DNA from 3 places in the Variovorax sp. VaC1 genome. Region 2 is predicted to be linked to each of the others. Evidence: predicted binding sites of a transcription regulator. Region 2 holds the regulator's gene; each other region holds the start of a gene.

Evidence for each region. The regulator sigma-54, encoded in region 2, starts transcription at its own class of promoters, with help from an activator protein. The targets are predictions, from matches to a motif close to TGGCANGNAANCTGCTTT.
Region 1: a site for sigma-54 is predicted at 3,906-3,923, ahead of ACGLHS_RS02850 (DUF2126 domain-containing protein). Genes of this name have one in related genera too.
Region 3: a site for sigma-54 is predicted at 2,589-2,606, ahead of ACGLHS_RS27640 (TorF family putative porin). Genes of this name have one in related genera too.

Annotation. Positions count from the first base shown of each region.
Region 1 covers NZ_JBIGLT010000001.1:573,029-578,989, forward strand. The annotation lists gene ACGLHS_RS02845 (circularly permuted type 2 ATP-grasp protein) at 1-265, opposite strand, end outside; gene ACGLHS_RS02850 (DUF2126 domain-containing protein) at 329-3,832, opposite strand; gene ACGLHS_RS02855 (DNA internalization-related competence protein ComEC/Rec2) at 4,004-5,961, shown strand, end outside.
Region 2 covers NZ_JBIGLT010000007.1:47,424-53,384, forward strand. The annotation lists gene ACGLHS_RS25790 (LysE family translocator) at 133-777, shown strand; gene ACGLHS_RS25795 (phospholipase D family protein) at 808-2,409, opposite strand; gene rpoN (RNA polymerase factor sigma-54) at 2,420-4,018, opposite strand; gene lptB (LPS export ABC transporter ATP-binding protein) at 4,173-4,967, opposite strand; gene lptA (lipopolysaccharide transport periplasmic protein LptA) at 4,964-5,680, opposite strand; gene ACGLHS_RS25815 (thiol:disulfide interchange protein DsbA/DsbL) at 5,890-5,961, opposite strand, start outside.
Region 3 covers NZ_JBIGLT010000007.1:467,697-473,657, reverse strand. The annotation lists gene ACGLHS_RS27655 (hypothetical protein) at 1-302, opposite strand, end outside; gene ACGLHS_RS27650 (TIGR04255 family protein) at 344-1,081, opposite strand; gene ACGLHS_RS27645 (YifB family Mg chelatase-like AAA ATPase) at 1,111-2,433, opposite strand; gene ACGLHS_RS27640 (TorF family putative porin) at 2,651-3,529, shown strand; gene glnK (P-II family nitrogen regulator) at 3,597-3,935, shown strand; gene ACGLHS_RS27630 (ammonium transporter) at 3,965-5,404, shown strand; gene ACGLHS_RS27625 (SMP-30/gluconolactonase/LRE family protein) at 5,608-5,961, shown strand, end outside.

The DNA.
Region 1 (5,961 bases), on a different contig from region 2:
GCGAGGACGATTGGGATTGGGATTGGGATTGGGACTGCGATGGCGCCGGCGGCGCCGGGCGCTCTACCGCCGTGTCGTACAGCAGCGGCGCTGGCGGTGGCGTCGGCGCGCCACCCGAAACGGGCCGCACCGGGGCGGCCGCCGTGGCTTGTCCACGCAGTTCGTCGAAATGTCCGGGCAGGGCGGCCGGTGCGAGCGCCGACGCCAGGGCCGCTGGAAACTCCAGTGCCTGGGCGTCGAACAGGGATTCGTTCAAAGGTTCCACAGGGGGTGGATTGTCACACTGCCGTCACGGCATGGCCGATCGGGCAATGTGCTAAGGGCACCCTCAGCGCCGCAGATCCAGCGTGAACGGGAATTCGCGGCTGCCCGGCAGCTCGATCGTGGCCGGCGGCGTGCGCACCAGCCCGGGCGTGTGGCCCATGCGCGTGAAGCGCGAATGGCGGCGGCTCTCGGCCTCGTAGGCATTGACCGGGAAGGTGTCGTAGTTGCGCCCGCCCGGGTGGGCCACGAAGTACTGGCAGCCGCCCAGCGAGCGCTTCATCCAGGTGTCGACGAGGTCGAAGGTCAGCGGTGCATGCGCGCCGATGCTGGGGTGCAGTGCCGACGGCGGGTTCCACGCCTTGTAGCGCACGCCCGCGACGAACTCGCCGGTCACGCCGGTGGGCTGCAGCGGCAGCACCTTGCCGTTGACGGTGACGACGTGGCGGCTTTCGTTCAGGCCGGTCACGCGCACCTCGATGCGCTCGAGCGACGAATCGACATAGCGCACCGTGCCGCCGGCCGAGCCTTCCTCGCCCATCACGTGCCAGGGTTCGAGCGCGTTGCGCAGCGACAGCTCCACGCCCATGGCCTGCATCTGGCCGACCAGCGGGAAGCGGAACTCGAAGTGCGGCGCGAACCAGTCGGGGTCGAACGCGAAGCCGGCCTGGCGCATTTCGCTGATGACGTCGTCGAAGTCCATCTTGACGAAGGTCGGCAGCAAAAAGCGGTCGTGCAGCTCGGTACCCCAGCGGGTGACGGGCGCCTTGTAGGGCTCGTCCCAGAAACGGGCGACCAGCGCGCGGATCAGCAGCTGCTGCGCGATGCTCATGCGCGCATGCGGCGGCATTTCGAATGCGCGCAATTCCAGCAGGCCAAGGCGGCCGGTGCTCGAATCGGGTGAATAGAGCTTATCGATGCAGAACTCGCTGCGGTGCGTGTTGCCCGACACGTCGATCAGGATGTTGCGCAGCGTGCGGTCGACCAGCCATGCGGGCATGTTCTGGCCGTAGATCTCGCGGTTCTTCGCGATCTCTTTCAGGGCAATTTCGAGCTCGTAGACCTGGTCGTTGCGCGCCTCGTCCACGCGCGGCGCCTGGCTGGTCGGGCCGATGAACATGCCCGAGAACAGGTAGCTCAGCGACGGGTGGTTGTGCCAATACAGCAAGAGGCTCGCAAGCAGCTCGGGCCGGCGCAGGAAGGGGCTGTCGGCCGGCGTGGCGCCGCCCATCACGAAGTGGTTGCCGCCGCCGGTGCCGGTGTGGCGGCCGTCGGTCATGAACTTCTCGGCCGACAGGCGGGTTTCGAACGCGGCGTTGTAGAGGAACTCGGTATGGGCGACCAGTTCCTTCCAGTTGTGGGCCGGATGGATGTTGACTTCGATCACGCCCGGGTCGGGCGTGACGGCCAGCATCTTCAGGCGCGGATCGCGTGGCGGCGGATAGCCTTCCATCACGATCTTCACGCCCAGCTCTTGCGCGGTGGCTTCGACGGCGGCAACGAGGTCGAGGTAGTCCTCCAGGCGCGCGAGCGGCGGCATGAAGACATAGAGCACGCCCGAGGCGCTGCCCTTTTTCTCGGCCGAAGGGCCATTGGCGCGACGCGGATCGCGCACTTCGACGCACAGCGCGGTGCGCGTGACCCAGTGGGCCGATTCGCCGCGAAGGGGTTGGCGGGTGGTGGTGCTATCGGCAGCTGCTGCCGCCGCTGCATCGCCGCTCGCCGCATCGCCGGGGCGCTGCATGCGCAGCGACGCGGGCACCACGGGCGGTGTGCCGAAGGTGTAGGGCACGTCGCCCAGGCCTGCGCCAGCCGCACCGGCCGTGCCCGTGCTGTAGCGCGCACGGTAGTCGGCCGAACTTGGCAACGCGCCGCGCGGGGCGGTCGGGTCGCGCTCGATCAGGTAGGGGTAGTCGCCCTTGCTGGCCCACGGTTGCGAGTCGAGCGGCAGGCGATAGCCCATGGGCGAGTCGCCCGGGATCAGGTAGAGGCGGTCGTCGCGCAGGAACCAGGGGCCGGTCTTCCAGGCCGGGCCGGCGAGCGCGGGAGCGTCGCTGTTGGCGTTGCCGGGCTCGATGGGCAGCATGTAGCCGATCACCGCGTCGAGCTTCTGCGTGAACACGCGGCGCAGGCGCACGCGTTCGAGTTCGTCGTCGAGCTTCGATTCGAAGGGGTCGACGTTCACCGGCAGGCGGCGTTCGCGCCAGAGGTAGTAGTAGACGTCTTCGTAGCCGGGCTGGATGTAGCGCTCGGTCAGGCCGAGCTTGTGGGCCAGCACGGTGGTGAAGCGGCGCGCGTCTTCGCTCGTGTAGTGCGTGGGAAAGCGCTCGTCGGCGAACAGCGAAGGGTCGTGCCACAGCGCCTGGCCGTCGGCACGCCAGAAGATCGACAGCGCCCAGCGCGGCAGTTGCTCGCCCGGGTACCACTTGCCCTGGCCGAAATGCAGGAAGCCGCCGTTGCCGTACTCGGCACGCAGCTTGTGAACCAGCTCGGTGGCGTAGCCGCGCTTCGTGGGGCCGAGGGCGTCGGTGTTCCATTCGGGCGCATCGCGGTCGCTGGTGGCCACGTAGGTCGGCTCGCCGCCCATGGTCAGGCGCACGTCGCCGGCCTTCAGGCGCGCATCGACCACGTCGCCCAGCGCCAGCACTTCGGACCACTGCTCTTCGGTGTAGGGCTTGGTGACGCGCGGCGATTCGTAGATGCGCGTGACCGTCATCTCGTGGCCGAACTCGACCTCGGATTCGTCGACGCCGCCCTCGATGGGCGCGGCGCTCGACGGCGTGGGCGTGCAGGCGAGCGGGATGTGGCCTTCGCCGGCCATCAGGCCCGAGGTGGCGTCCAGGCCGATCCAGCCGGCGCCCGGCAGGAACACTTCGCACCAGGCGTGCAGGTCGGTGAAGTCGACCGTGGTGCCGCTCGGGCCGTCGAGCGACTTCACGTCAGGCGTGAGCTGGATCAGGTAGCCCGAGACGAAGCGCGCCGCCAGCCCGCAATGGCGCAGCAACTGCACCAGCAGCCAGCCCGAGTCGCGGCACGAGCCGCTGCCGTTGGTGAGCGTTTCTTCCGGCGTCTGCACACCGGGCTCCATGCGGATCAGGTAGTTGACGTCTTTCTGGACCTGCTGGTTGAGCCCGACCAGGAAGTCGATGGTGCGCTGCGTCTTGCGGTCGATCTTGTCGAGGTAGGCGGCCAGCAGCGGCGTGGGCGTTTCAGTGACGAGGTAGGGCGCAAGCTCTTCGGTTTGCGAGGCCGTGTACTTGAACGGGAAGTTCTCGGCCTGCGGTTCGAGGAAGAAGTCGAAGGGGTTGTAGACCGCCATCTCGACCACGAGGTCGACGGTGACCTTGAATTCACGCGTTTTCTCGGGAAACACGAGCCGCGCCTGGTAGTTGGCGAACGGGTCCTGCATCCAGTTGACGAAGTGCTCCGCGGGCTCGACCCGCAGCGAGTACGAGATCACATTGCTTCGGCAATGCGGCGCGGGCCGCAACCTGACGACCTGCGGGCCCAACTGCACCAGGCGGTCGTATTTGTAGTGGGTGACGTGGTGGAGTGCGGCGTGAATGGACATGCGTTTTTGTGTGCAGTACTGGCAGATTGCATCGAAAAGATGTCTCTGGTGAGACGCATACTAGCCCAGAAGCCAAGCAATTAACGCGCCACTGAGCGTGGGTTCGGGGAGGGTTTGCATCATGTGTTCCGAGGTTCTTCGGTGACGCCGTCGCGCGCGTCCGGCCATGCCATGGCCGGGTCGTGGGCCTTCGCCATGCTGGGCGGTTCGGTGTGGGGCGCGGCCCTGCAATTGCAGCAAGCGGTGCTCTGGAACGCGTGGGTCTATGCCGCATCGCTGCCTGTCGCGGTCGTTGTCATGGGATGGTCATGTCGGCCTTCTTCGGTGCTGCGGCGCGGGTCGGGCAAGGGGCTTCTGGCGGTCGCGCTGGTGTGCGGCGCAATGGCCGGTGCGGGGCAGGCCGGTTGGCGTGCCGCGATCCATGCGGGCGGCGCGTTGGACCCGGCGCTCGAAGGGCGCGACCTGCAAGTCACCGGCGTGGTGTCGGAGATGCCGCAGCGTGGCGAGGCGGCAACCCGCTTTCGGCTCGAGGTCGAGTCGGCGCGCTGGGCTGGCACCGGCGCCAGTGCCGATGCACCGCCGGCCGTGCCGGAGCGCATCGCCCTGGGCTGGTATGCCGAGAACACCGGCCTGTGGGGTCGCTCTTCCGAAGAGCGGACGCCTTCCACCAGCACCGTGGGCGCGCCGCACGCCGGCGAGCGATGGCGCCTGACGGTGCGGCTCAAGGCGCCGCACGGCAACCTCAACCCTCATGGCTTCGACAGCGAACTGTGGATGTGGGAGCAGGGCGTGCAAGCCAACGGCTATGTGCGAAGCGGCGCGCGCGATGCGGCACCCGTGCGCGTGGGGATCACATGGCTGCACCCCATCGAACGGGCGCGGGAGGCCGTGCGCGATGCGGTGTTCGAGCGCGTGCCCGATCGTGGCCAGGCCGGCGTGATCGCAGCGCTGGTCACCGGCGACCAGGGTGCGATCGACCGCGCCGGCTGGGATGTCTTTCGCGCGACCGGCGTGGCGCACCTGATGTCGATCTCGGGGCTGCACGTGACGATGTTTGCCTGGCTCGCCGCGCACATCGTCGGCCTGCTCTGGCGCCGCAGCAGCCGGTTGATGCTGTGGCTGCCGGCGCAGCAGGCCGCGCTGGCCGGCGGCGTGCTGCTGGCCACGTTCTACGCGCTGTTCAGTGGCTGGGGCGTGCCGTCGCAGCGCACGGTCTGGATGCTGGCGACCGTCGCGCTGCTGCGCCTGGCAGGGCGGCGCTGGCCCTGGCCGCATGTGTGGCTGCTGACGGCCGCGGTGGTGGTGGCGCTCGATCCGTGGGCCTTGATGCAGGCCGGCTTCTGGCTCAGTTTCGTGGCCGTGGGCGTGCTGTTTGCGACCGACCTCGCCGCGCCGGGCGCGGTGAAACGGGGCATTCGGGCACAGGTGTGGCAGCTGTTGCGCGAGCAATGGGTCATCACGCTTGCGATCACGCCGCTGAGCCTGCTGCTGTTCCAGCAGGTGTCGCTGGTGGGGCTGCCCGCCAATGCGATCGCGATTCCGTGGGTCACGCTGGTGGTGACGCCGTTGGCCATGCTCGGCGTGGCCGTGGCGCCCCTGTGGGATCTTGCGGCCTGGGCCGTGCATGCGCTGGCGGTGCTGCTGCAATGGGGTGCCGGCCTGCCCCATGCCACGCTGTCGATGGCCGCGCCGCCCGGATGGATGGCCGCGTGCGGCGTGGCGGGTGGCGTGCTGCTCGCCATGCCATTGCCTTGGTCGCTGCGCACCTTGGGCCTGCCGCTCCTGTTGCCGGTGCTGCTGTGGCAGGCACCGCGGCCCGCAGCCGGCGAGTTCGAATTGCTGGCGGCGGACATCGGGCAGGGCAATGCGGTGCTGGTGCGCACCGCCACGCACAGCCTGCTCTACGACGCCGGGCCGCGCTACAGCCTCGAAAGCGATGCCGGCCATCGCGTGCTGGTGCCGCTCCTGCGCGCCCAGGGCGAGCGGCTCGATATGCTGCTGCTGAGCCACCGCGATGCAGACCACACCGGCGGTGCTGCCGCCGTGCTGGCGATGCAGCCGCAGGCCGCGCTGTTGAGTTCCATCGAGCCCACGCACCCGCTGCGCTCGTTGCGCCCCGGTGCGGTGTG
Region 2 (5,961 bases):
CGGGGTCCGATGGAGAAAATGTAAATGAAAAGAAACCAAAGTACTACTTACAGTTTACTTTTCATGCCCCGATGAGCGTGCATTTCTGCACGTTGTTCTCGCATTTCAAAGCACTACCAGGAGCCAGAACCCATGAACAACACCCTTTCCCTGCTAGGTATCGCCGGCGCGATGGCCGTGGGCGCGATGAGCCCCGGCCCCAGTTTCGTCATGGTGGCGCGCACGGCCGTGGCCTCGCGCGGTGACGGGCTGGCGGCGGCGCTGGGCATGGGCGCCGGCGGCCTGGTCTTCGCGATCGCCGCGCTGGCCGGCCTGCAGGCCGCGTTCCTGGCGGTGCCCGGCCTTTACCTGGCGATCAAGGGTTTCGGCGGCGCCTACCTGATCTACCTGGGCATCCGGATCTGGCGCGGGGCGCGGCAACCGCTGAACGTGGCGGCAGACGCCGGCGACTCCCCGCGCCAGCACCGCCGGGGCGGACGCACCTTCCTGCTGGGCCTGGCAACGCAGGTCAGCAACCCGAAGACGGCGGTGGTGTACGCGAGCATCTTCGCGGCCTTCCTGCCGCGCGAGGTGCCGCTGGTGCTGGCGCTGGCGGTGCCCGCGGTCATCTTCTGCATCGAGACGGGCTGGTACACCATCGTCGCGCTGACGCTCTCATCGGCGGCGCCGCGTTCCGCCTACCTGCGCTACAAGGCCTGGATCGACCGGGCCGCCGGCGGCGTGATGGGCCTCCTGGGCCTGCGGCTGGTGTGGTCGGCCGTGCGCGGCGGCAACTGAAGAGAAGCCGACCCGGCGGCGCCCGCGCGGCTAAAGCAGGCTCTCGGGCGTGAGCGGCGCCAGCAGTTCGAGCATCGTGCGGTCCCAGAAGCCCGAATCGGGCTCCTCGTGCAGCACGGTGGTCTTGCCGGCCTCTTCGCTGACCCACTCGATGCGCGAGCCATCGCTGCCTTCGGCAAAGCGCAGCCGGTAGGCGCCCTGCTGCTTGAGCACATCGATCAGCTTGAGCGTCTGTTGCGCCATTTCGGGGCTGCGGATGAACAGCCCGATCTCGGTGTTGTGCGACTCGGAGCGCGGGTCGAAATTCATCGAGCCGACGAACAGGATGCGCTGGTCGATCACCGCCGACTTGGCATGCAGCCGCCCGACCGAGGTGCCGAACAGCCCCAGCCGCACGCTGCGCCGCGTGCGCGTCGAACTCAGTTCATAAAGATCGGCGCCCAGCCGGAGCATGTCCGGCCGGTAGCGCCGGTAGGCGGTGTGGACCAGCGGCTCGTCGGTTGCAGCCAGCGAATTGGTGACGACGCTGATCTTCACGTTGCGCCCCCGGATCTCGCGCATCACCTCCAGCCCCGTGGCGCCGGGGATCAGGTAGGGCGAGACGATGGTCACCTCGGAGCGCGCGCGGCGCATCTGCTCGACCACGTTGTAGCGCACGCTGTCGACGTCCAGCAGCGGCACGCCGCCGTACGACGCGGTCTTGCCGATCACGCGGTCGGGCGAGTCGGCGTAGGCCTCGGCGGTGGTCCAGATCAGGCCCAGCTTGCCGGCGTCGAGGTCTTCGACCATCGGGCTGTAGCCGAGCACGTCGTTGGGCGCGGGCTTGGGCGGCGGCGGCGTGGTGTCGGGGCCAGTGGCGGCGTCGAAGCGCTTCTGCAGTTCTTCGCGCGACAGCCCGCTGGTCACCACCGACTGGATCGGCCGCACATAGACGCTGTTCCAGTACTGGTCGAAGAGCACGCCAAGGCGCGGAATCAGCGCACCGGTGACGAAGGTGTCGAGGTCGAGAAAGTTCTCGCCCGAAGTGCGCGTGAAGTACTGGTTGCCGATGTTGCGCCCCCCCGCCACCGCCATCGCGCCGTCGGCAATGAACAGCTTGTTGTGCATGCGGCGGTTGACCCGCTCGAAGTCGAACAGCGAGGCGGTAAAGCGCTTGAGCAGGCTGCCGCGCCCGGCCGGGAACGGGTTGAACAGGCGCAGCTCCACGTTGGGCGTGGCGGCCAGGCCGAGCAGCAGTTCGTCTTCGCCCGAGGTGTAGAGATCGTCCATCAGCAGGCGCACGCGCACGCCGCGCTGGGCCGCATCGCGCAGGGTGCGCAGCAGGTAGCGGCCGGTCTCGTCGTTCTCGATCTGGTAGTACTGCACGTCGAGCGAGCGCTGGGCGCGGCGCGCGAGCTGGATGCGCGTGTCGAAGGCGAAGTCGCCGCCGGGCATCAGGCGAAAGCCGCTCAGGTCGGGGTCGGGCTGCGACGCCAGCGCGATCTTGCCGAGCGCGGTGTCGGCCGAGACGGCCATGGCCTTGGTGGGCGGGCGCGGGGCCTCGTCGGGCAAGGTGGCGCAGCCAGCAAACAGGAGCACGGCCGCCATGGCGAAAACCCAGTGCCCACAACGCGACAGCAGGCGACGAGCCATCGGCGGCTTTCTACAAAGCCTTGCGCAGGTTCGCGGGCGCGATGCGCAGCGCCTCGCGGTACTTGGCCACCGTGCGCCGCGCGCATTCGATGCCCTGCTCTTTCAGCATCTCGGAGATCTGGCTGTCCGACAGTGGCTTCTTGATGCTCTCGGAACTCACGAACTGCTTGATGAGCGCGCGCACCGCGGTGCTCGACGCATTGCCGCCGGTCTCGGTGCCGAGCGCCGAGCCGAAGAAGTACTTGAGCTCGACCGTGCCGAACGGCGTGGCCATGTACTTGGCGGTAGTCACGCGCGAGATGGTCGATTCGTGCAGGCCCAGCTCGTCGGCGATCTCGCGCAGCACCAGCGGCCGCATGGCCAGCTCGCCGTGCACGAAGTAGCTCTTCTGCCGCTCGACGATGGCGTTGCTCACGCGAAGGATGGTGTCGAAGCGCTGCTGGATGTTCTTGATGAACCAGCGCGCCTCCTGCAGCCGCTGCGACAGCGCCTGGCTGCCTTCGCCCTTGTGCGACTTCAGCGCGCCGGCGTAGATGTCGTGCACCCGCAGGCGCGGCATGACCTCGGGGTTCAGCATGACGCGGAACTTGACGTTGGTGCCGCGCCCGGTCTTGGTGACGATCACGTCGGGAATGACGATGTTGCGCTCGACGTCGACGAAGCGGCGCCCCGGCTTGGGTTCGAGCCGCGCAATGACCTGCAGCGCCGAGCGCACCAGCTCTTCGCTGCTGCGGGTGAGCGTGGCCAGACGCTTGAAGTCGCGCCGCGCGAGCAGCTCCATCGGCTGCTTGCAGATGGCAACGGCGATCTTGTAGACCTGCGCCAGTTCTTCGTCTTCGCCCGCGTCTTCGGCGGCCAGCGCGCGCAGCTGGATGCACAGGCACTCGCCCAGGTCGCGCGCGCCCACGCCCACGGGCTCCAGGCTCTGCAGCAGGCCGAGCGCCACCTGGAAGTGGTGCACGAGGTCGTCGAACTGGTCGTTGTCGTCGCCCGCCAGGCCCGAAGCCAGGGCCGGCAGCGAGTCTTCGAGGTAGCCGTCGTCGTTGAGCGATTCGATCAAAAAGCGCAGCGCGGCGCTGTCGTTCTCGCCCAGGCGCAGGCTCAGGGCCTGGCGGTGCAGGAACGACTGCAGCGACTCCTGGCTGCGCGCGAGCTCGGTGGCGTCGGCGCGTTCGTCGTCGCCCAGGTTGTTCTGGCGCGCGGGTGCGTCGCTGCCCCACTCGCTGTCGTCCGGTGCCATGTCGACAGTGCCGTCGCCCTCCCAGTCGGGCTCGCGCTCGGCGATCTCGGCGGCGGGGCCGTCGGTGTCGGCTGCCGAGGCGGTGTCGGTGGACGCGGTCGTTGCGCTGGCGCTGGGCGCGGAGGAGAAGTCGCCTTCGCCGGCCTCGCCCGCTTCATCGCGCGGGACCGGCGTGTCGACGGCGTCGAGCCCGAATTCCTCGCGCGCCGCTTCTTCCGCGGTGCGTTCGAGGAACGGGTTCTCGTCGAGCATCTGCTCCACCTCCTGGCTCAGTTCGAGCGTGGAGAGCTGCAGCAGCCGGATCGACTGCTGCAACTGGGGGGTGAGCGCGAGATGCTGCGAGACGCGAAGGGACAGCCCTTGCTTCATGAGGAAACGGCTCCCCCCCAGGCTGCGCGCTTTGCGCCATGCCACTCCCCTGCCGGTAGCGGGCAAGCCGCTTCGGGCGGCCGTGCGCGACACCCTCCGCGCAGGAGCTCCGCTCGGATGACGGCCACGTTCATCCTTGACCCTCGCCGCACGATCACATCCGGAAGTGTTCGCCCAGGTACACCCTGCGTACTTCGGCGTTGTCGACGATCTCCGAGGGTGTGCCTTGTGCCAGCACATGCCCGTCGCTGATGATGAACGCGTGATCGCAGATGCCCAGCGTTTCACGCACGTTGTGGTCGGTGATGAGCACGCCGATGCCGCGTTCCTTCAGGAAGCTGATGATCCGCTGGATCTCGATGACCGCGATCGGGTCGATACCGGCGAAGGGCTCGTCCAGCAGGATGAAGCGCGGCTGGGTCGCCAGCGCGCGCGCGATCTCGACGCGACGGCGCTCGCCGCCCGACAGCGCAAGCGCCGGCGAATCGCGCAGGTGGTCGACCCGCAGGTCGGCCAGCAGTTCGGACAGGCGCTCTTCGATGTGCGCCTTCGACAGCGACACGAGCTTGCCGTTTTCGTCGGGCTCGCTCTGAAGCTCCAGCACGGCGCGCACGTTTTCCTCGACCGTGAGCTTGCGGAAGATCGAGGCCTCCTGCGGCAGGTAGCTCAGGCCCATGCGGGCGCGGCGGTGGATCGGCATGTGGGCGATCGGCTCGCCGTCGATCGTGATGTCGCCGGCGTCGGCACGCACCAGGCCCACGATCATGTAAAACGAGGTGGTCTTGCCGGCACCGTTCGGCCCCAGCAGTCCGACGACTTCGCCCTTCTGCACGTCGAGCGAGACGTCCTTGACCACCGTGCGGCTGCCGTAGGTCTTCTTCAGGCCGCGCGCGACCAAGCGGCTGCCCGGCGTGCCGTTGGCGTCCTGTGTTCCAGCGGTTTCGATCACTTGCGGGTTTCTCCCTCGCCACCGAGCGTGGTGGTCGAACGCAGGCCCTTGCCCGGTGCCGGGGTGGGCGCCGGAGCCGCGGGTTTCGCGCCGGCCGGGGCGGAGGCGCCGGCCGCGGGCGCCGGGGCGGCCTTGGGGGTGAGGATGGTCTTGACGCGGCCGGTCGGGGACGACGCGTTGACCGCCGTGTTCGGCGGCACGGTGGAACCGTTGACCGTGTAGGTGTCGTTGCTCTGGTCGTAGACGATCAGGGCGCCGTGGCTCTCGTCGTTCGGCGTCGAGCCGAGCAGGCGGCGCATCTCGGCATTGCGGATGAACTTGACGTTGTCGGCGCGGCTGTCGTACTCGATGACTTCGGACTCGCCCTCGATCCACTCGTCGGGCGCATTGCGCTTCTGCTTGTAATAAGCACGCTTGCCCGGGGCTGCCGTGACCACGCCGTACTGGTAACCCTCCGGGTCCTGGCGCACATCGAGACGCGCACCGCGGATGATGATGGTGCCCTTTGTTACCAGCACGTTGCCGGTGAACACGCTCGTCTGCTTCAGGTCGTCGTAGCGCATCGAGTCGGACTCGATGTTCATCGGCTTGGAGCGGTCGGCGGTCTCGGCCTGCACGCCCGAGGCGAGGCCGGCCAGCAACAGCGCGCCGAGGGCCAGGCGGCCGATGCGACGGAGAAGGAAGGGGGTGGTGGGGTAAGAGTGCAATGTCATAGAGGCACGAAACTTGCTCGGCATTGTATGCGGCTGATTGCGTCAGCCCCGCACGCTCAGATGAAAAAGCCCGCCGAAGCGGGCTTGACTTTCCTTCCTGGATCGTCTCCAGGAACACCGCGGAACCGGCTCGCCGGACCGCAGGTGTTGCCCCTTCGAGGGGCTCGGCGCTGCGCCGCAAAGTGCGCGCAGCCCGAGGTGAGTAAGGCTCAGCCCTTCTTTGCTTCGCCGATCAGGTAGTTGACGACCTGCAGCACCTTGGTCATGTTGCCGGCGGTTTC
Region 3 (5,961 bases), 420 kb from region 2:
CACCATTCGAAAAGCACCTCCCCGTCTTCGCTCGCGCTGATTTGAGGCTCGCGCCAGATTCCAACACGCGTGCTCAAGCGATAAAGCTCAGGCAAGCGTGCTTCAGCGTTTGCTATCGCTTCGGCCATTGGTCTAGCACTACCATTGCCGTCCCAGTTTTCGTCGAAATTTCGAATGAGTGCCAGCTTCTGTTGGGATTTCGATGTCAGCAATCTGGCAACCTGGTGTTGAGGTGGTTCCCCGATCTCTTCGGGTATTGAGCTGTATCGCCCCAGACCATATGTGTCTGCGGTGTTCGTCATGCTGCTCGACAACAGACTGCCGTGCCTAGTGGGATGCAAGTTCATTCGATCATCCTCCGGACCTCATCAGTAATAGCTGCTTCAAATATCTTGTTCTTTCGCTCGCGCAGTTGGTATAACACGTCCCAAACTGCGGCAGAGTCCATGGCAAGCTGTTTGGTGCAGAAGACGTCTATATCTAAAAGTACTGCCATCGCCTTCGGGTCTGGCGCCGCTTCGAGGCCAGAATTGACGATGGCTGTGTATTCGACGCCCAGATCTTTCTGCGGAAGCACCAGCTGCATGAAGTAGCCCTGCAGGTCGGCAGAAACGTCACCAATCAATCGAGGTGACAAGTTCAGATAGGTGTCTAGCTCGACACCCTGTGGTACGACGATTCGATTGATATATCGAACGGCAAGGCGATTAACTGAGGTGGCCTTGAACTCGAGAACGAAGTTCTCCAAGATTGGACGCATCTCCTCGGCGAAACTTTCCCACTCCGAGTACGGCTGCATATGGCTGTAGGACAAGCCTTGGCGACGTAGCTGCAATATTCGATCGCCCTTGGAGCTTGTCAGGCGCACACCGAGCGTCTCGCTTGCCGTGTTACTTGAAATCTCGCCCGCATTCGACGCCGCAAACGCCAATGCAAAGGTATTGATGCGTTGCGATTGGGGAAAGGAATCGCGCAGTGACGCCGCATATTTTGCAAGATGCGTCACCGTCGGCTGCTCCTCGAAACCGAGTTGCAGGTCGATAACAGCTTCTGCGATGGGTGCTCGGTTGTAGTGGGCCAATCTGATTGCGGCGACGTCTCGGGTGGGCATCAACCGGTTTTGTCCTCGTCAGTACGCCTATGTTGCCTCAGGAAATTGGCCTTGGGAATACGTGTTCGCCAGTTTATGCACCGATTTTCCACCAAGTTATCCACAATAGAGGGCGCAACGGCAGCCGGGATGGCAAGCAATGTGCGGCGGTCCGCTGCCGTGCCTACTATGACGTTGCGGGGACCCTTCCGCCGCAATCGTTGCCAGAGTGACCTGGGCTGTCGCCGACGCCGCTCGTCGCCAAAGGGCGCGGATATCGCGCACGAGCCACTTTGTGGCGGAGAAGGGGCCAGGCATGCTGGAGTCATGAGCAGGTCCTGTTCCACATGGACGAACAGGACCTTCCTCTTTTTTTCGCATTTTTCGACCGCGTTCACAGAGCGACGTCGAGTCGCATTCATTGATGGTGAGTCGCATTTATAGGTGGAATCAACACCTCCGCCCACCAGCGCCACCGCACTGGCTGTGTGATGGGGTGCCGCCGTTGGCCGGCACATCCACTTCTCGGTGGCAAAGCGCCCGCCAAGGCTCGCCACTGCGGCGCTCTCCAGCGCCTCGTCGATGCTCATCGGCGGTAGCAGGCCGGCAAAGCGCTGCGCAAGCATCGACTTGCCCGAGCCCGGCTCGCCCACCATCAACAGGCTGTGGCCACCCGCCGCCGCGATCTCAAGTGCGCGCTTGGCACCCGTGTGGCCCTTGACGTCGGCAAGGTCGGCATACGCGGGTGCGGCCACACCGGATGCGGCCTGCACCCGTGCCCAGCCGTCGCCTGGCGCATCGGGCAACTGCGCGGCCGCATCGGCGTCTGCGATGAACTGCCGCACCACGTCCAGCAGATGCCGTGCGCCGTAGACCTCGCCGCTAGGCACGAGCGCGGCCTCTTGCGCGCTGTCCATGGGCAGCACGAGCCGCGTGGCCACGCCGCGCACATGCAGGGCCAGTGCCATCGCCAGCGTGCCGCGCACGGGCCGCAAATCGCCCGAGAGAGACAGTTCCCCGGCGAACTCGTGGCCGGCAAGGCGGGCGTTGTCGATCTGCCCGCTGGCGGCCAGGATGCCCAGGGCAATCGGCAGGTCGAAGCGGCCCGAGTCCTTGGGCAGGTCGGCGGGCGCGAGGTTAACCACGATCTTCTTGTTGTTCGGAAACTCCAGCCCCGCGTTCTGGATGGCCGAGCGCACGCGTTCGCGCGCCTCTTTCACCTCGGTCTCTGCCAGGCCCACCAGCGTGAAGCTGGGCAGGCCGTTCGCCAGATGCACCTCGACAGTGACGCTGGCCGCTTCAAGCCCAAGCAAAGCGCGGCTCTGCACCAAAGACAGACTCATTCTTTTCCCTCTCCCCAAGATGGTGCGCCCATCTTTCTCGCGTCCGGTGGGGTGCGGTGTACCCGCATCTGCAACCACTCGAAACATCCGTTGTAACGAATTGGCTCTCAACCCGCGCCGCATTCACCGCCTTGAACGGCCGCATTCGTGCACTTTGGCACGCTCCCTGCTTTGGGGGTCATCAGGTTCCACAACATAACTTGCGAGGAGTTTCCCGATGACGCACCGTTCCGCCGTTCCGGCGCTGATCGTTCTGGCCACTGCATTGACCACGTCGGGCGTTGCCCTGGCGCAGACAGCAGCAACGACGGACGCCGCGGCGCCGGCGGCAGCTCCCGCCCCGAATCTCACGGGCAACGTGTCGCTGACCACGAACTACAAGTTCCGTGGCCAGGACCAGGACATGATCGGCCGCAACGACTACGCCAAGACCAAGGGCTTCAAGCCCGCCATCCAGGGCGGCCTGGACTACGCCTTCGGCGACAGCGGCTTCTACGTGGGCAACTGGAACTCCAGCGTCAACTGGCAGAAGGGCAACAGCATCGAGATGGACGTGTACGGCGGCTACAAGTTCAAGGCCGGCCCGATGGACATGGACGTGGGCGCGCTCACCTACATCTACCCGGGCAACTCGGCAGGCAACACCACCGAGCTGTATGTCGGCGCCACCTACACCAACGACGCCATCGGTTCGTTCACCGCCAAGTACTCGCACACGGTGTCGAAGGACTACTTCAACTTCGCAGGCAACAAGGGCGGCTCGGGCCTGAAGGGCACCAACACCGGCTACCTGAACCTGGCCTACAGCAAGGAGATCTTCCCCAAGGTCACGCTCAAGGCGGCGGTGGGCTACACGGCCCTTTCGAGCGACATCCGCAGGAACACGCCGTACAAGAGCTACGTCGACTACAACATCGGCGCCGCCTACGACTTCGGCAATGGCCTGTCGCTGACCGGCTCCGTGCAGGGCGCCAACAAGAAGACGGCCTACAACACCGCGGCCGGCCCGGTGTACGACTTCGGCTTCTACACCGTGCAGCAGGTCTATTCGCCGAACAAGGCGCGCTTCATCCTCACCTTGACGAAGACGCTGTAAACAACCACAACGAGGCGCGGCCCAAGCTGCTGCGCCATTTCATTTCCATCCAAAGGAGCAACTCATCATGAAGCTGGTCACAGCCATCATCAAACCGTTCAAGCTCGACGAGGTGCGCGAAGCACTGTCGGCCATCGGCGTGCAGGGGATCACCGTCACCGAGGTCAAGGGCTTCGGTCGCCAGAAGGGCCACACCGAGCTGTACCGCGGCGCGGAGTACGTGGTCGACTTCCTGCCCAAGGTCAAGATCGAGGCGGCTGTCTCCGATGACCTCGTCGATCGCGTGATCGAAGCCGTCGAGGGCGCAGCCCGCACCGGCAAGATCGGCGACGGCAAGATCTTTGTCTACAACCTCGAGCAGGTCGTTCGCATCCGCACCGGCGAAACAGGCCGCGAAGCTCTCTGATCCCGTCCAGGCCCGAAAGAACAACGACTATGAAAAAACTGCTTGTCTCTCTTGCGCTCGGCTTGAGCGTATTGGCCGCCGGCACCACCGGCTTCGCACAGACGCCCGCAGCGGCCACGGCCGAAGCGCCGGCCGCTTCGGCGCCGGCTGCCGCCGCACCTGCAGCGCCGGCCGCGCCAGCAGCAGCAGCCGACGCGGCACCTGCCGCTGCGGCAGCCGCGGCGCCCGCCGCCGCACCGGCACCGAAGATCGACTCCGGCGACACCGCCTGGATGCTGACCTCGACCCTGCTCGTGATCCTGATGACCATCCCCGGCCTGGCGCTGTTCTACGGCGGCCTGGGCCGCTCGAAGAACATGCTGTCGGTGCTGATGCAGGTCTTCGTGATCTTCTCGCTCATCAGCATCCTGTGGGCCGTCTACGGCTACAGCCTGGCCTTCTCGGGTGACGGAAACTTCTTCGGCACCTTCGACAAGATCTTCATGAAGGGCATCACGCAGGAAACCTTCGGTGCGCTGACCACCATTCCTGAATACGTGTTCGTCGCCTTCCAGGGCACCTTCGCGGCCATCACCGTGGCGCTGATCGTCGGCGCCTTCGCAGAGCGCGCCAAGTTCTCGGCCGTGCTGCTGTTCTCGGTGCTGTGGTTCACCTTCAGCTACGTGCCGATCGCCCACATCGTGTGGGGCGGCGGCCTGCTCGGCAAGGACGGCGCACTCGACTTCGCGGGCGGCACCGTGGTGCACATCAACGCCGGTGTGGCCGGCCTGGTCGGTGCCTACATGGTCGGCAAGCGCGTCGGCTACGGCAAGGAAGCCTTCACGCCGCACTCGCTCACGCTCACCATGGTCGGCGCCTCGCTGCTGTGGGTCGGCTGGTTCGGCTTCAACGCCGGCTCGGCCGGTGCTGCCAACGCCGTTGCCGGCCTGGCCTTCATCAACACAGTGCTTGCCACCGCCGCCGCCGCGCTGTCGTGGATCCTGGGTGAGAGCCTGCACAAGGGCAAGGCCTCGATGCTGGGCGCTGCGTCCGGTGCCGTTGCCGGCCTCGTGGCTGTCACGCCCGCCGCCGGCTTCGTCGGCCCGATGGGTTCGATCGTGCTCGGCCTGCTGGCTGGCCTGGTCTGCCTGTGGGGTGTCGGTGGCTTGAAGCGCATGCTCGGCGCCGACGACGCGTTCGACGTGTTCGGCGTGCACGGCGTGGGCGGCATCCTGGGTGCCATCCTGACCGGCGTGTTCGCGGCCAAGGGCCTCGGCGGCACCGGCGGCGCAACGCCCGACACCTTCGCGATGGGTGCACAGGTCTGGATCCAGATCAAGAGCGTGGCGCTCACGATCGTGTGGTCCGGCGTGGTGGCCTTCATTGCCTACAAGATCGCCGACCTCACCATCGGCCTGCGTGTGTCGGAAGAAGAAGAGCGCGAAGGCCTCGACATTTCTTCCCACGGCGAAACCGCCTACAACCGCTGATCCGCCGCCGCGGGGCTGCCCTCGGGTGGCCTCGCGGCTGGATGGATGACCGGATGACCACCATCCTTTTTTACAAGAACAAATCTTCGTAACGAGTTTTCAAGCGAGAGTCTCCTTTGGATGTTCAGCCCGCGAGCGCTTCGGCGCCAGCGGGCTTTTTTTTGCCCGCTGGCGCGATGGCCGGGGGCACAATCGACGGCACCATGTGGACCTCCATCGAAGACAGCCTTTGCGAACTGGGTGAATCGCCGTTCTGGCACCCGCAGGAACGTGCGCTCTACTGGCTCGACATTCCTGGCCGCGCCGCGCTGCGCACACGCGGCGACATCGGCACACCGTCCGCCACCGTCGAGCGATGGCCCTTGCCAACCGAGCCCGGCTGCATGGCGCCCGCGCGCAGCGGCGGCCTCGTGATCGCACTGCGCGACGGCATCTACCGCGCCCGCGAATGGGGCGGTGAACTGGTCGCGATGGCGCGCGTGGAGCACGACGTGCGCACCATGCGCTTCAACGACGGCAAGTGCGATGCGCTGGGCCGCTTCTGGGGCGGCTCGCTC